3 regions of the Bradyrhizobium cosmicum genome follow, and region 1 is predicted to be linked to each of the others. Evidence: riboswitches for the same ligand, from Rfam matches in the RefSeq annotation. Region 1 holds a riboswitch; each other region holds the start of a gene.
The links. A riboswitch is a leader RNA that binds a small molecule or an ion and turns the genes downstream of it on or off. The one in region 1 is predicted to bind cobalamin.
Positions count from the first base shown of each region.

Region 2: it holds a riboswitch for cobalamin, as region 1 does, so the genes downstream of both, FNV92_RS23600 (TonB-dependent receptor) here and FNV92_RS17030 (TonB-dependent receptor) in region 1, are expected to answer to the same signal.
Region 3: it holds a riboswitch for cobalamin, as region 1 does, so the genes downstream of both, FNV92_RS23620 (energy-coupling factor ABC transporter permease) here and FNV92_RS17030 (TonB-dependent receptor) in region 1, are expected to answer to the same signal.

Region 1 covers NZ_CP041656.2:3,534,431-3,540,118, forward strand. Annotated here, with positions in the region: gene FNV92_RS17005 (adenylate/guanylate cyclase domain-containing protein) at 1-104, shown strand, start outside; gene FNV92_RS17010 (hypothetical protein) at 234-410, shown strand; gene FNV92_RS17015 (hypothetical protein) at 627-839, shown strand; gene FNV92_RS17020 (hypothetical protein) at 942-1,199, shown strand; gene FNV92_RS17025 (hypothetical protein) at 1,286-1,507, shown strand; cobalamin riboswitch at 1,583-1,798, shown strand; gene FNV92_RS17030 (TonB-dependent receptor) at 1,913-4,153, shown strand; gene FNV92_RS17035 (hypothetical protein) at 4,216-4,794, shown strand; gene ilvD (dihydroxy-acid dehydratase) at 5,286-5,688, shown strand, end outside.
Region 2 covers NZ_CP041656.2:4,863,719-4,869,406, reverse strand. Annotated here, with positions in the region: gene cobT (nicotinate-nucleotide--dimethylbenzimidazole phosphoribosyltransferase) at 1-276, shown strand, start outside; gene FNV92_RS23605 (histidine phosphatase family protein) at 283-855, opposite strand; cobalamin riboswitch at 928-1,129, shown strand; gene FNV92_RS23600 (TonB-dependent receptor) at 1,246-3,615, shown strand; gene FNV92_RS23595 (PepSY domain-containing protein) at 3,628-5,049, shown strand; gene FNV92_RS23590 (amidase) at 5,051-5,688, opposite strand, start outside.
Region 3 covers NZ_CP041656.2:4,869,887-4,875,574, forward strand. Annotated here, with positions in the region: gene cobT (nicotinate-nucleotide--dimethylbenzimidazole phosphoribosyltransferase) at 1-297, opposite strand, end outside; gene cobF (precorrin-6A synthase (deacetylating)) at 313-1,062, opposite strand; gene FNV92_RS23620 (energy-coupling factor ABC transporter permease) at 1,109-1,786, opposite strand; cobalamin riboswitch at 1,824-2,042, opposite strand; gene cobA (uroporphyrinogen-III C-methyltransferase) at 2,088-2,819, opposite strand; gene FNV92_RS23630 (cobyrinate a,c-diamide synthase) at 2,816-4,126, opposite strand; gene cobM (precorrin-4 C(11)-methyltransferase) at 4,126-4,908, opposite strand; gene FNV92_RS23640 (cobalamin biosynthesis protein) at 4,905-5,273, opposite strand; gene cbiE (precorrin-6y C5,15-methyltransferase (decarboxylating) subunit CbiE) at 5,270-5,688, opposite strand, start outside.

The sequences.
Region 1 (5,688 bases):
CCGGCGACGGCCCGTCGCGCACGCTGCTCGCCCGCATCGCGCAATTCGAAGCCAGCCCGCCGGACGAGGGGTGGGACGGTGCTTGGCGGCTGGAGCAGAAGTAAGCGGTTGCGGCGGTGTCTCCACGCCGCCTTCACCGACGAAAATTCATTCTACTCCATAACGATGTTCGCCGTGACCTATTTCCCGGGCTTAGGTTTGCCGTCCTTGAGGCGTTTGATGGGGATACGCCGATGACAGATCTTGAGGACAGGCTGGAACGGTTCGAGACGCTCACCGCCGAATGCGAGTTGATCACCAAGCTCGCCACCGACAGCACCAAGCGCGAGTTCTATCTGAAGTTGGCGGAGCAGTATCGCCAGTTGGCGATCGATCTGCGGCAGGCGATTGCGACCAAGGCTGCGGCTTGAGGTCGATCTTCGACGTCAGCCTCGGACATGCAAACCGCTGCATGATGGGTGGAACCATCGCGGGGCCGCGCGGCTGAAAGCCGTTTTTAACGTTTGGCACGCATCCTTGAGGCGTGGAGACGCTTGCTGGGCTGCTCCGCTGTGGGAATGCCGCGGCTCGTTGCAATGCAACGCGACTCGCGGATATCGTTTGATCATGCCTCACAGGGCCCTCCCATGCGCCTCCTTGCGGTGATCGTGCTCACGCTGATGACAGCGGCCTGCAACCAGGAGCAGGACATCACCGGCTCGACTCCGGTCTGCGCGATGCGGACCTACACCTCCTACAATCCCCGCGACATCAACCAGTGCGTTGCGGCCTGCAAGGCGTGCGACCACGGCAACACCGTCACCTGCTCGACGTCCTGCACGCTCAAGGGTGCGCGCTGAGTCGCCTCGATTCCCCGGGACGGGACTGACGGTGCCCCGGCACCGGAACGATTGCGTCGGATCATCATTAGAACAGGCAGGCAGGACACGGAGTCCAATGGAATGGGGATGCTCGATCCCGGTCGGTTTCTGGTGTCATGCTCGCATTGCGAGGCCTGGCCGATGGCGGCGAATGTGAAACGCGCGGGCTGGTCGGCATCTCCGCACGAGGTCCGCTTCATGTGCCCGCGCTGCCGCCGCGAGGAGACCGCCATCATCTCCGCTTCCGGGCAGCTGATGCCGATCAAGCGCGCTGACATCCCGACGCACGACGTGGCCGTGGGCCAATCCCAGGCCTTGCGTCCAAGAGGGCGGACGTAAGCGCTGGCGCATTGCCTGATCCTTTTGGAACCCGGGCGACGCCTGGGCGTTTCTGCCTCGACATCAACGCATCGAGGGCCGTGCGAATGATCAGCGAACATTTCGACACCCGCACACGGATCAACATGAAGCTGGCGCTGGACCGGATCTGCCGCAATCGCCCCGTCGGCGAGGACCATGGCTTCCGCAGGTCGGTCGCCGAGAAGATCATCCGCTGCGCGCTGACGGGCCGTACCGGCATCGGCCAGCTCGTCGATGCCGGTGAGCGGGCGACGGTGCGGACGCGCTTTGAAACCGAACGGGCCTGATTGCGCCAGCTCAATCCTCGGTGCGGGACTTCGGTGCTCACGCAACCGGCCGATTGACTCCCCGCTTGTCCGGCTCGTAGATTGCTACGTGACGGTTCTCCTCACGGAGATCAAAAGGGAACGTGGTGCGGGAATGTCCAAACTTTCGGGATTGTCTCAATGCCATGGCTGCCCCCGCAACTGTAAGCGGTGAATCTCTCGTCATATGCCACTGGGAATCTCGGTCCCGGGAAGGCGACGCAGAGGTAACGACCCGCGAGCCAGGAGACCTGCCGTCAGCCGTGGTCACACGCGAAGATGTCGGTCGGGGAGTACAGACATTGGCTTCATCGGAGCAATCCATCGCTCCGCGGTGAAACCTCGTTCGCTGTGACGTGCCACTGACGTCACACCGAGGTTACAACTGTGTCCCGTATTGTCTCTGCCGCCAGGCGCCTCAGCGCCGGCCTGTTCGCGACCACTTCTCTTTGCTCGCTCGATCCATCGCTCGCCCGCGCGCAGCAAGCCGTCGCCGAGCAACTGCCGCCGATCGAAGTGACGAGGCCCGACGACCCGAACCGCACGCGCGCCCGGGCGACCGGCGACGGCGACACGACGAGCCGGCGTGCGCCCCCGAAGGTCGCCCGGAGCGGAGCGCCGGCAGCCGGTTCCTCCGGCGCCGCCAGTGAGGCCGTCGCCGGCACCGGCGGCATTGTCGGGGCCGCCACGACCGTGATCACGGCCGCGGACATCGCACATGCGCCGTCGCAGACGCTCGCCGAGATCATCGCGGCGCAAGTCCCGGGCGCCCAGATCACGACGCTTTATGGCGGCCCGGTTACCGCGAAGACCGGCGTCGATTTGCGCGGCTTCGGCGCGTTTGCCACCGCCAACACGCTGGTGCTGGTCAACGGCCGGCGGCTGAACGACATCGACATGGCGCAGGTGGACCTCTCCACCATCCCGCTCAATTCAATCGAGCGCGTCGAGATCACGCGCGGCAATTCCGGCGCTGTGCTCTACGGCGACAATGCGGTCGGCGGCGTGATCAACATCGTCACCAGGAACGGCGTCGGCGGACCGCCGGTGGCCGCGCGCATCGAGGCCGGCTTCGGCTCGTTCAACACCAGGCTTGGCAATTTCTCGACGTCGCTCAATTCCGGGCCGTGGTCGACCTCGTTCTACGGCAACGCCGTCAGCACCGACGGCTACCGCGACAACAATCGCTATGTCCAGAAGAACGGCGTCGGCAATCTCAACTACACGACATCGGGCCTGACCGCTTTCCTGACCGTAACAGGCGACGATCAGGAACTGCGGTTGCCGGGCGGCCGCACCGTCGATCCCTCCATCGGCCTCGACGAACTCGCCAGCAACCGAAGGGGGACCAGCACGCCCTTCAACTATGCCAACCAGCAGGGCTTCAGCGCCACCGCGGGCTTCACCAAGACCCTGGTCAACGGCGTCGATCTCATCGTCGACGGCGGCGTGCGCGACAAGAAGCAGCAGAGCGCGTTCTTTGCGAGCCCAGCGCCGGTGCCCGCGTTCTTCACGTCGACCTATGTCGACGCGGATCTGACGACCTGGTCGATCACGCCGCGGCTCAGCGTGAAGAGCCTGCTGCTGGGACTGCCGTCGCAGCTGTTGACCGGCATCGACTATTACGATGCGAGCTTTCAGCAGAACCGCGGTGCCGGGCAGGGGCTCGCGCCCTGGCACAATTACGACCTCAGGCAGCAGACGGTTGCGGGCTATTTCCAGCACACACTGGGCGTGGCGCCGACTACCGAATTGTCCTATGGCGCGCGGGTGCAGACCATCAGCCTGTCGGCCCGCGACAAGTTCGATTCCTCAGCTCCGTTCAACGCCGACATCGGCGCGCTCCCGCTCAGCAGCAATGAGACCCAATACGCGCTGCATCTCGGTGCCGAGCATCGCCTCAACGAGACGGTTTCGTTGTTCGGCCGTGCCGCGCGCGCGTTCCGCACGCCCGACGTCGACGAGCGCGTGTCGTCAGGTCCGTCGTTCGACCCCTTCACCTTTGCTGCGATCCCGCAGACGTTCCAGCTCAAGACCCAGACCTCGCAGGATGTCGAGGGCGGGCTGCGCATCAAGGCAGGCGGGCTGCAGATGCAGAGCAGTCTCTACCTGATGGACCTCAGCAACGAGATCCATTTCAACCCCATCCTGTTCTACAACACCAATCTCGATCCGACCCGCCGCTATGGCTCGGAGACAAGTCTGTCATATCGCGTCAACGATGCCCTGCTGCTGCGTTCCGCCATGGCGGTCACGCGGGCCGTCTTCCGCGAAGGCGTCTGGGCCGGCAACGACGTGCCGCTGGTGTCGCGCTACACCGCCAGTGCGGGCGTCACCTGGAACATCTGGCAGAACTATGTGGTGCTCGATGCCACCGCGCGGTTCTGGAGCGAGCGGCGCATGGACAACGACCAGGCAGGAACGCAGAAGCCGATTCCTGCCAACGGCACCATCGACCTCAAGCTCAGCGGACAGTTCGAACGCTATTTCTGGTCGCTGAGCGTCAACAATGTGCTGAACGCGCTCTACTACGACTATGCGATCGCGAGCACCTTCACCGATGGCCGCTTCAGCGCCTATCCGCTGCCCGGCCGCACTTACCTGCTCAAGGCCGGCGCCACGTTCTGACCCCGGGTGGGGCTGTCATATGCCCTCAAATGCACTAGGCTTCAAACAGAAGGAGATCATCCATGGCTCTCGACATCCTGCCGTCTCACGGCGACCGTCTGCGGCTTCATCCGGTTGCGCCGCGCCTCGCGCCGATGTTTGGCTTTGTGCTGCTGACAGTGTCATGCGCGCTGGCAAGCTTCGCGTTCGCCTGTGCCACGCCGTTCGCGGCTTTCGCCGTCGTCGCCGCGGCGATGCTGCCGCTGCGTCCGGCGCTGCTCGTCGTCACCGGCGCCTGGCTCGTGAACCAGAGCATCGGCTTTGGCGTGCTGCACTATCCCATCGATGGCAGCACCATCGCCTGGGGCCTTGTCATCGGCGCGGCTGCGCTTCTCGCGACCATTGCTGCGTCGAGCATCCTGCGCATGCTGCCGCAGGGCCGCACGCCGCTGATGCTGGCGCTCGCGCTGGTCGCCGCCTATGCGGTCTATGAGCTTGCGCTGCTTGCCGCGACGCCGTTGCTCGGCGGCGAGGGCGCCTTCACCGCCGCCATCGTGACGCGCATAGGGCTGACCAGCGCCGCCTGGCTCGCCGGCCTCGTCGCTACTTGCGAGATCGTTCGCCTGGTCGATCCGCTCGGCCGTGCGATGCGGAACGCGTAAGGCGCCACCGTGGTTCAAGTCCGGTCATTGCGATGACCGGACCTTGACCCACCGCCGCAAGGCGACGGCCGTCCAGAGCGCGCACGCTGCCGCGGGGAATGACATTGGTATCTGGCGACGTAGCCATGTCCATGGCTGTCCACGCCGACTCACTTGGCTGAGCTCAAATCTCCGAACCAAGCGCGGGCGCATCATTACTGTGGTCAAATCTAAAGTTGCGTCTCGTCATTTCCGCGAGGTATCGAAGTAAGCCAACCCGTGTCCTTGGGGCCACGATTGTGCTGTCCACGCAACAGTTCCGGGCGATTTAACCGTTATCGCAGTCCGTTCGTATCAACGCCGCTTTTTGGCCACACCCGAACATGAATAAAATTGCTCTAATGTTTAGGGCTGCGGTGCCCGTGACAGGCGAAGGGAAATCCCAAGGTCGATTCAAATCTTGGGTCTGATTTTCCGGGTCTGACAAGGGTTAGCCAAGGAAACTGGTCGCGATGGATGCGAAGACCAACATCAAGCAGAGGCTGCCGAGCCGTCACGTGACGGAAGGCCCTACGCGCGCGCCCCATCGGTCCTACTTCTACGCCATGGGCCTGACCACCGAGCAGATCCACCAGCCCTTCGTCGGTGTCGCTTCGTGCTGGAACGAGGCCGCTCCATGCAATATCTCCCTGATGCGCCAGGCGCAGGCGGTGAAGAAGGGCGTGGCATCGGCCGGCGGCACGCCACGTGAATTCTGCACCATCACCGTCACCGACGGTATCGCCATGGGCCATGACGGCATGCGCTCCTCGCTGCCGTCGCGCGAGTGCATCGCCGATTCCGTCGAGCTGACCGTCCGCGGTCATGCCTATGACGCGCTGGTGGGCCTTGCCGGCTGCGACAAGTCGCTTCCGG
Region 2 (5,688 bases), 1.3 Mb from region 1:
TTGATCGACGGATTCATCGTCTCGGTCGCGGCGCTTGCGGCGGCGCGGCTCAATCCGTCGTGCCAGCCATACCTGTTGCCGTCGCATCAATCGGCGGAGCAGGGGCATCGGCTGGTGCTGTGCGCGCTCGACGTGCAGCCGCTGATCAGCCTCGATCTCAGGCTCGGCGAGGGATCGGGCGCCGCCATCGCGCTGCCGCTGGTGCGGTCGGCGTGTGCGCTTCACAACGGCATGGCGACGTTTGCCCAAGCCAACGTGCCGGATCGTCCCGCCTGAACCGCCTCAGGTCATGCGCTGGTTGACCGAGACGACGCGCCAGCCGGCGGCGAGTCGGTCGATCCGGGTCAGCGACAGCGGATCGACCACGAAGCGCAACGCCGCTTCCGGCGTCAGATCCAGCGCGATGCAGAGCACGGAGCGGATGGTGCCGGAATGTACGACAAGTGTCGCTGGGCCGGAGCCGATCCGCGAAAGTCCCTGCCGCACGCGCGCGACCTGATCCTCGAAGCTTTCGCCGCCCGGCGGTCTCTTGTGGGCGGGATCGCTCCAGAATTCCGTGTAGGTCTCCCCACCGGTCGCGGCGAGTTCGTCGTGCTTCCGGCCGGTCCAGTCGCCAAAATGCTGCTCGCTGAATTCGGTCATCAATGACGGTTCGAGCCGAAGGGCGCCCGCGGTCTCGACCGTGCGCCGCGACGGGCTGGCATAGCTCGCCGCATCGCGCGGCAGGCGTTGCCGCAGCGTCTCCAGTTGCGCGCGATCGCCGAGATCCGCCGGCGCGTCGGACGCGTGGATCGTCCCCGCGACGCCGGCGACGGGCGCATGTCGTATCAGCCAGAGCAAGGTCTCGCCCTCCATGCTCGTCTCCCAGGAAGTTGGTCGCTGTGGCAATATCGCCGCACGCTGCACATTGACTCTGTCTTGCTCCTAATCCTAGATGGCCGTGACGGTTTCCCCGCGAGGGGATGAAAAGGGAATGCGGTGCGGAGACCTTGTCTCCAATGCCGTGGCTGCCCCCGCAACTGTAAGCGGCGAATCTTGCGTCACGAGCCACTGGGTATCTCGGTCCCGGGAAGGCGACGCAAGGTGACGACCCGCGAGCCAGGAGACCTGCCGTCAGCCGTGGTCACACGCGAAGATGTCGGTCGGGGAGTACAGACATTCGGCTTCATCGGAAGGCGGGAAGCCGGAAGATGGGACCTTAATTCGCTGTGACGTGCCACTGACGTCACACCGAGGTCCAAAACCGTGTTGTCCATCCGTATTGCACGACCGCGCCGCGTCCTGCTCGCGTCCGCCGCTCTCACATCGTTTGCCGTTATCGATCTGCCCTCAGCGTCGGCGCAGCAGGTCCGCGATCCCCTGCCGCCCATCGAAGTGTCCCCGGCCCAGTCCCGCAAGCAGGCGAGCCCCGCCGGCCGGGAAGGGCAGAGCCCGCGCCGCGCGGCGGCGCGCAGGTCCTCGACTGCAGCAGCCGCGCCAAAGCCCGCCGCGCCGGTCGCTTCGGCGCAGACCCAAGCGCAAACACCGCTCAACAGCAACGCTGTCGCCGAAAGCGCCTCGCGCCTTGGCCTGACGGTGCGCGAAACGCCTGCGACCGTCGAGGTCATCTCCGCAGCGACCATGCGCGAGCAGGGCTATCGCACCGTGTCCGAAGTCGCGGCAGGCGCGGTCGGCGTCACCTCCGGCGACAACCCGGCCGAGCCCGCGGCCTTCTCGATGCGCGGCTTCACCAACAGCCAGATCAACACCCTCTACAACGGCATCAAGATCGGCCCGCAGAACATGACCTCGCGGATCACCGACACGGCCAATCTGGAAGCCGTGGAATTCCTGAAGGGTCCGGCCTCGCTGATCTCGGGCGAGGGCGCCGCAGGCGGCGCGATCAATTTCGTCACCAAGCAGCCGCACACAGGCCCGATCCGGAACGAGGCGGATTTTTCCTGGGATTCGCTGAACTCCTTCCGTGCCCATTACGGGTCGGGCGGCAGCACCAATTTGCAGGGGCTCGACTATCGTTTCGACGTCAGCCGTTCCTCCCTCAATGGCTTTGCCGACGATACCAACACCAAGACGCTGGATGTGTCGGGTCAGCTCAACTACCGCATCTCGGACAGCCTCAAGGTCTGGGGCGCGATCGAGTATCGCGAGGACCGCTCGAAGGCCTATTGGGGTGCGCCGCTGGTGCCGGTGGCCTATAGCGGTTCGCACGCCACGAGCGGCATCGTCTCCGGCAATTACGTCTCGAACTATAACGGAACCAATCTCGGCGCGGTCACCATCGACGACCGTACCTTCAACACCAACTACAACGTCCTCGACAATCGCAACGTCGCGCAGGAGGTTTGGCTCCGCGGCGGGTTTGAGCTGAAGCTCGCGCCAGACCTGACCTTGAAGAGCCAGGCTTATGGCTATGGGGCCGAGCGCACCTGGTTCAACAACGAGATCGAGGCGTTCAACGCCGGAACGAACCTGGTCGATCGTGAGCGATTCTATGTCGCGCACAGCCAGCGGCTGGTCGGCAACATCACCGACCTGATCTGGGATGCGAACATCGCAGGTTTCGACAACCGGCTGGTCACGACACTGTCGTCGAGCTACCTCGACTTTGTCAGGCCGGGCGCGGCAAACTTCCCTGGCGACTCCGTCTCGCTGGTCGATCCTGTCAGAGGCTATTACGGCCTGCTTACGACGCAGCAGCAAACTGCGCGCATCGACAACGAGGCGCTGTCGTTCGAGGACCGGCTGAAGCTCACGCGGACCTTCTCGCTGATCGGCGGCCTCCGGGTCGAGCATATCGGGCTCGACCGCAACTCGACTGACAAGAACGGGCTGGAGAAGGCCGGCTTTCCGTTCACGAAGGACTGGGCGCCGGTGACGGGCCGCATCGGCTACACTTGGGAGGCCGTGCCCGGCCTGACTTTCTTCAGCCAGTACGCGACCGGCGCCGACGTTGCCGCAAACACCAGCTTCCTGCTGTTGCCGACCCAGCCGCTGGACTTGACGACCTCGCGAACCTACGAGACCGGGGTCAAGCACCTGTTCTGGGACAACAGGGCGGAGTGGTCGTTCTCGGCCTACGACATCCTGCGCAAGAACGTCTACGCCGCGGCGGGTGGGATGCAGCTCAACATCGCCGGGCGGCAGGAATCCAAGGGCGTGGAGCTCGCCGCCGCGGTGCGTCCGATCGAATCGCTGCGCCTGTGGGGCAACATCGCCTATGTCGATGCGCGCTACGCCGACTACGATTTCGTCGGCGGCTCGTTCTCGGGCAACACGCCGCCGAACGTGCCGCGCATCGTTGCCAACGCCGGCGCGTCATGGCGGTTCTTCACGCCCTGGCCGGTTGAGCTCGGAATCACCGGACGTCATGTCGGCGACCGCTACAACACCGATGCCAACGTCGTGACGATGAAGGCGTACACGGTGGCCGACGTCTATGCCTTCGTCGATATCCCGAAGACGGTGTTCAACGCGGTCGATCAGGCCCGCCTGACCTTCCGCGTCCGGAACATCGCCGACAAGCGCTATGCGATCTGGGGCGATCCGTTCTATCCCGACCAGATCCTGCTCGGCGCACCGCGCACCTACGAGCTTTCGGCCGCGTTCAAATGGTAGGGCGCTGACCACATGATGGGCGCGATCGTCCTGCTGCACCGCTGGCTCGGGATCGCGTTCTGCCTGCTGTTCGCGATGTGGTTCGCAACCGGAATTGTGATGCATTTCATTCCGTTTCCGTCGCTGACGGAAGCAGAGCGATTTGCCGGACTGGCACCGGTGGGCGGCGCGCAGGTGACCATGTCGGCCCAAGACGCCGTGGTCGCCAGCGGGATCACCGATGCCAGGCGGGTTCGCCTGATCCGGCGAAGCGACGGACCGGTCTACATCGTCTCGGGGCCGTCGCGTATTCGCGCGGTTCGTGCCCTGGATGGGGCTGACGCGCCGGTGATGTCGTCCGATGTCGCACTCGCCATCGCGCGGGAGCACGCTCGACGGCGCGGACTCGATGTTACCGGCGCCGCAATTCTCGCGCGTGCGGATTACGATCAATGGAGCGTGCCGAACGGCTTTGACCGCCACCGGCCCCTGTTCCGCGTCGCGCTGGGCGATGCCGCCGGGACGGAGGTTTACGTTTCATCACGGACCGGCGAAGTCGTTCTGGATACGACGCGAAGCGAGCGCGGGTGGAATTGGGCTGGGAGTGTCCTGCACTGGATCTATCCGACAGTGCTGCGAAGCAACTGGGCGCTATGGGATGGCGTGGTCTGGACGCTGTCGCTGCTGGCCTTGATTGCGGCATTGCTCGGCGCGGTGATCGGGCTCGCGCGGCTCAGGCTTCGCGGTCGGCAACTGTCATCGCCTTATCGCGGCTGGCACGCCCTGCATCACGTCATCGGCCTCGTCGCGACAGCTTTCGTGCTGACCTGGATCTTCAGCGGCTGGCTCTCGATGGATCACGGCCGGCTGTTCTCGCGCGGGGAGTTGACCCCGGCTGAAGCCGGCGTGATCGATGTTTCGCCGGCCTGGACGACAGCCGCGTCGCTCGATCGGACGCCGGTATCGTCGGCGGCCCGCGAGGTCGAATGGTTTGTTTTCAACGGCAAGCTCCATCGACGCGAGCGGGTTGGTCTCGACAAGCAGGTTCTGATCGGACCCGATGGCGGAGAGTCTGATTTCCTCAGCGCGCCGGAAGTCGAAAACCTGGTGAGGCGTGTCGTAGCTGGCTGCGGCGCTACGTCCATTCTCCCCGATGATGATGCCTATCCCGCACAGTCCATCGTCGCGCGTGCGCCGGTCTATCGCTCCCGCTGCGGCGACCTCTGGTTCGATATCGACGGGGCCGACGGCCGCGTGCTGCAGAGGCTCGATGCGTCGCGGCGGGCCTATCGCTGGGTCTATAGCGCGCTGCACACGCTCGATTTCCCGGTCCTGCTCGCGCATCCGCGTTTGCGCGATGTTCTGATCGTCGGGCTCTGCGTGCTCGGGCTGGTGTTCTCCATCACCGGCATCGTCATCGGCTGGCGCCGCCTGCGATCAACGTTTGCAGCCTGATCTACGCCCTGAGCACTGACTCGAGGCGTTGGGCGGCTCGCAGCAGCGTGCGGTCCTGTCCGCGACGGGAAATGATCTGCAGGCCGAAAGGAAGTCCGCGCTCATCGGTCCCGCAAGGGATCGAAATCGCCGGCAGCCGGGCATGATTGACGAACGGCGTGAATACGGCGTGCGCGCGGGGACTCGCCGGGCGGCCGCCGATCGTGTCGGGGCCGAGCTGGGTCAACGGCCACGCAACGCAGGGCACCGTCGGAGCCAGTAGCAGGTCGGCCTCGCTGAAGAAGGCAGCAAAGGCATTGGCGATCGCAGTGCTGGCGACGAGGGCTCCGGCAACTTCTGCCCCCGACCACGACAGCCCTCGCTCGATCTGCCTGGCGATATCAGGATCGAAGACATTCGGGTCCTTACGAAAGGTGTTGCCATAGAGAGCGGCGAGGCCGGCATGCTGAAGCGGCATGATGGCCTCTTCCGTGGCGCCCGCCGGCCAGACCGGATCGCGAGTTGCGATACGCAAGCCTGTGGCGGCGATGCGTTCAACTGCGGAAACGAGCCCGTTCGCAACGACGTCGTCAACGGCGACGTCAAGCCCGAGCCGGGGCGAAAACGCGATGCGCAAGTCCGCGATGTCTTCAGCCTCTC
Region 3 (5,688 bases), 1.3 Mb from region 1:
CACGGAGATCGCGGCGCCGCCGGAGGCGAAATTCGCCATCATCGCGATGGTGACGGCTTGCGGATAGGCCGACACGCCCTGCGCGACGATGCCGTGATCGCCGGCGAAGACGATGATCGGCACCCGCGCCGCACGCGGCTGCTCGGTCGCCTGCAGGCCCGCAAGCTCGATCGCGAGCTGTTCCAGCCGGCCGAGCGCACCGGTGGGCTTTGTCAGTTGCGCCTGCCGCGCGATCGCCGCCTCGCGGTGAACGGCGGAGACATCGGGGCACGTCTGATAGACCCATTCGGGAAGCATGCTGCCTCGCTTGGCTTACGCCCTGCGCTTGAGAATGTAGCTGTCCATGATCCAGCCATGCCGCTCGCGCGCCTCCTGGCGCGCGGCCACGATGCGCGGGCCGACCTCAACCAGCGCGCCGGATAGAACGACCTGGTCGGGCATGCCGAGATAGGCGCCCCACCAGATCTGCAGGCCTTCGGGATCAAGCGACTGGAATGCGGTGCCGCCGTCGAGCATCACCACCACGGTATCGACGCCCTGCGGCCAGCCACCCTCGCGCAAGCGGCGCCCCGTCGTGACCAGAAACGGTTCGCCGATGTCGTTGAGCGGCAGCGCATGGGCTGCGCACAGCGCCTGGATCGAGGTGATGCCGGGCACGACCTCAATTGTCGGCAAGGGAGTGAGTCGCCGTGCGATGCGCAACGAGGAATCGTAGAGCGAGGGATCGCCCCAGATCAGCAGCGCGACCTTGCCATCGCCTTCGAGATGACTCGCGATCGTCCGCGACCAGATCGCTGCAACCGCATCGTGCCAATCGTCCACGCCCTTGCGGTAGTCCGCTTCACCGGCGTCGCGCACGGGCAGATCGAACTCGGCGATGCGCGTCTGGTCGTTGGTCAGAACGTTCGTGCAGATCGTCCGCCTGAGATCGGCGAGATCGGATTTCGCGCTCCCCTTGCGCGGGATCAGGACGAGATCAGCCGCGTTGATGGCACGGATCGCGGCGCGCGTGAGCTGCTCGGGATCGCCGCAACCGATGCCTATCAGGGAGAGCGTGAGCATCGCGAGTGCGAAGGGCGACCGCGATGGCCGCCCGTTCGCTTGTCTCTCAGGCCGCGTTGTGCAGGCGCGGGGTGACGAGGCCGGGCGCGGTGACGCCGCGCAGCGACTTCGCCAGCGCCAGCACCGCCAGATCAGCCAGCGGCTCGATCACGATGACGAGCGCATAGGAGGCGGCGAAGGTCGCGATGTTGGCGAGATTGCTCATGGCAAAGCCGGAGCCATAGAGCGCCCAGAACGCGACCCAGCCGATCACGCCGGCCTGGTAGGTCGTCGAAAGCGCCAGCGCCTGGCGATAGCTGAGATCGACATAGGCGGTGTTGCGCGAAATGATCCGCGCTGCAATCGCCTGGATCCCAAACAGCGGCACCAGCAGCGTGGTGACGTTCATGCCGAATTGCGGCAAATCCGGCGGCTCGAAGAAGATGCCCTGGAACAGCAGACCGAAGGCGAGGCCGAGAGCTGCGGGGGCCGCCCCGAACAACAGGAACAAGGTCGAGCCGAGAATGAAGTGCACCTCGGAGACGCCGACCGGGAAGTGCGGCAGGATCTCGAAGAAGGTGAAGACAAGCGCGGTGGTGGCGAGGGTGCGCAACGCAAGCGAGCCGACGCCCTGCTCGCGCGCGGTCTCGACCGCGAGCTTCAGCGCAACACCGCAGGCGGCGATGCCTGTTGCGTAACTCAACACGAGCTTGGCGCCCGTCACGATCCCGGGTTCGATATGCATGGCTCAGATCCTTCCTGCCGTCACACCCGACGGCGTTGGCCTCAAAACACGCACGGCCGGTCTCCTGGCTCGCGGCTCACTGGGTTCTCCGGCCTTCCCGAGCCTTGCGGCCCAGTGGCGGTTCGGAGTCCCTTACCGCTTACAGTCGCGGGGGCGGCTGGGGTTTGGGGCGCCGCAACTGGGTCCGCCCATCCCCATTCCCGATTATGCTCCGGCGCTTTGCGCCGCGTCGAGCACCATGCATCTCCTGTGTGCCCCTTTCGCGGAGCCGGCGTCAAGGGGCGAGCGGCGGCCGGGGCGATCATGACGGATAATCCCCTGCGAGCGCACCGAACAGAATCACGGCCGCCGTCGACGCCGCGCCGCCGCGCGCAAGCTGCTCCGCCAGTTCGGCAATTGTGGTGCGGACCAGCCGCTCATCGGGGCGCCCGAGAGATTCAGCGAACAGCGCCGGAGTGCCTGGCGCCAGACCGTGCTCGATCAATTTCGCGACAAGCGCCGGAAAGGTGCGGCGGCCCATATAGACCACGGTGGTCGCTTCGGGATCGGCCAGCGCCGCCCAGTTCAGGTTCTGGGGCAGCTCACCGGTGACGTCGGCCCCGGTGACGAACTGCACCCGGCGCGAGGTGTGGCGCCGGGTCAGCGGAATTCCGGCTTGCGCCGCAGCGACGCAGGCGGTGGTGACGCCGGGAATGATCTCGTAGCCGATGCCGGCCTCGCGCAGCGTCTCGATCTCCTCCTCGAGCCGGCCGAAAATGCCGGCATCGCCCGATTTCAGCCGCGCCACGCGGACGCCGGTCGCCGCATAGTCGACCAGCAGCCGGTTGACGTGGTGCTGCTTGGTCGAGGCCCGCCCTGCCCGTTTGCCCACCGCGACGAGATTGGCGCCGGGACGGGCGAGATCGAGGATCGCGCCGGAAGCGAGATCGTCATAGAGCACGACGTCCGCCTCGCGCAGCCGCGCAACACCCTTCAGCGTGAGCAGCTCCGGATCGCCGGGGCCGGCGGAAATGAAAGTGACGAATCCGCTCACCGGTCCTCCGCGATCAGATGGAAGAACGTGCCGGTGGCGTGCCCCCGCCGCGAGCCGGTCTCGGCGATGACGGCGCCGGTAGCATCGTGCACGACCGCGAGCGGCGTGTCCGGCTGCGCGAGAATCGTCGAATAGTGGAACTCGTGGCCGCGCAGCCGCGCGCCGACCTGATGCCCCGGCATCGGGCCAGCGAGCGCGGCGAGACGATAGCCCAGATGCATGCGGCGTTTGGCAAAGCTCGTCTCCAGGCCGAGCAGGCCCGTCATCTCATGGCGGATGCCGTCGGCATCGGTGAGGCCCTCGCCTAGCACCATATAGCCTCCGCATTCGCCGTGCACCGGCCGCGTCTCGGCGAACGCGCGCAAGCTGCTGCGAAAGCGCGCATTGGCCGCGATCGTTCCCGCATGAAGCTCGGGATAGCCGCCGGGCAGCCAGCACACATCGGCGCTCGCGTCTGGCGCCTCATCGGCCAGCGGCGAGAACGGCTGGATTTCGGCGCCCGCCGCGCGCCAGGCTTCCAGCATGTGCGGATAGACGAAGGAGAACGCCGCGTCGCGCGCGATTGCGATGCGCTGGCCGGGCGGTGTTACGTTCAAACCATTCGCGGCGGGCTGCGGCGACCATGCCGCGGCCGATCGCAGCACCGCGTCGAGATCGACATGCTCGGCGACGAAGCGCGCCGCCTCGTCGATCAACGTGCCGATCTCCGCCTGCTCCTCGGCCTGCACCAGGCCGAGATGCCGCTTCGGCAGGCTGATCTCGGCATGGCGGGGCAGCGCGCCGAACACGTTGATGCCGGCCTCGATCAGCGCATGCCGCACGAGGTTTTCGTGGCGCGGGCTGGCGATGCGATTGAGCACGACGCCGGCAAGGCGCACGCCGGGGCGATAGTCGCGAAGACCTGCGGCGATCGCTGCCGCCGTCTGAGCCTGCCCGGAAGGGTCGATCACCAGCAGCACGGGCCAGCCCAACATCTGCGCGATATCGGCGGTGGCGCCGGTGCCTGAGACACCGCGCGCAGCAACGCCGTCGAACAGACCCATCGAGCCTTCGGCAAGCACGACATCGGCGTCCGCACCGCGGCTAACGAGATGCGCGATCGTTGCCCGGTCCATCGCCCAACTGTCGACATTGACCGAGGCCCGTCCCGTCGCAGCGGCATGGAAGGCGGGGTCGATATAGTCCGGACCGCTCTTGAAGCACTGCACGTTCAAACCGCGATTGCGCCAGGCGCGCGCGAGCGCCAGCGTCAGCGTCGTCTTGCCGACGCCGGAGGCCGGCGCGGAGATGACGAGGCCGGCCGCCATCACGACGCCTCCGGAAAGCGCGGCTCGGCGCCGACAGGCCGATAGCGGCGGTCGTAGTCGGCGGCATAGAGACGGCTCTCGTCAAAATTGGCAGCGCCGAGCGTCTTGCCGACCAGGATGAGCGCGATGCGTTCCATCTCGCTTCCGACGGCGCGATCGAGCGTCGCCAGCGTGGCGCGGACGATGCGCTGGTCCGGCCAGCTCGCGCGCCAGACGATCGCGACGGGACAGTCCGCGCCGTAATGCGGCGTCAGCTCGGCGATGATCGTGTCGAGCAGATGGATCGATAGATGGATTGCGAGCACCGCACCGGTCGCGGCGAATGCGGCGAGCTTCTCGCCCTCGGGCATCGCGCTGGCGCGGCCCGGCGTGCGCGTCAGCACCACCGTCTGTGCAAGGCCGGGCAGCGTGAGCTCAGTCTCCAGTGCGGCCGCAGCGGCCGAGAAGGACGGCACGCCCGGCGTGACCGTATAGGGAATCCCGAGGGACCGCAGGCGACGAAGCTGCTCGCCCATCGCCGACCAGATCGAGAGATCGCCGGAATGCAGCCGCGCGACATCCTTGCCGTCCGCATGCGCGGCAGCGATCTCCGCGATGATGTCGTCGAGCGACAGCGGCGCGGTGTTGACGATGCGCGCACCGGGCGGGCAATGCGCCAGCACACCTTCGGGCACCAACGAGCCCGCATAGAGGCAGACCGGACAGGCGGCGATCAGATCGCGGCCCCGCAGCGTCAACAGATCGGGGGCGCCCGGCCCAGCGCCGATGAAATGTACAGTCATGCGCCGTCTCCTTCGGCGATCGCGGCGGTGGCGGTGCGGTCCTGCGAGACCACGCGCGTCGCGATCAGCCTCGCGCGAGGGCCAGCGGCCGCGAGCGCCGCGGCTTCGGCGACCGAGCCCGTGCCGAACTTTTCAACGACGAGACTTGACTGCGTCGGCGTATCGACACCGGCCAAGACATCGGCTGATACCGCCTTGATCGGTACGCCGCATTCACGCGCGAGCTGCTTGAGCACCTCCGCATCAGCCTTGTCGCTGACGGTCGCCACCGCCGCAAGGCCTTCAGGGCCGCCGGCCGCCAGAAGAGCCTCGCGCAGCGAAGCCAGCGTGACATTCCGCTTGAACCCGAGTCCGGCGACCTTCATCGAACCGCACTCCACTGCACCACCGGCCGTGCCGCCTCCCACGACCGGAAGCGGCCGAGCGGCGCGGCATGCGCAATCTCGACCCGCATCAGCTCGCCGCCATGGCGCTGATGCAACTCGCCGAGCAGCGCTTCCGTTTCCAGCGTCACTGAATGAGCGACGAGGCGCGTACCGGGCGCGAGCAGCGACCAGACGGCATCGAACATTGCGCCATCGAGGCCACCGCCAATGAAGACGGCATCCGGTGCCTCCAGCGCTGCAAGGGCCTCGGGCGCTTTTCCGGGGATGACGCTGACACGATGCGCCAATCCGAACGCCGCCGCATTGCTACGGATATTCGCGACACGATCCTCGCGCGCCTCGATGGCGGTCGCTGACCCGCCGCACAGCGCCCACTCCACCGAGATCGAGCCCG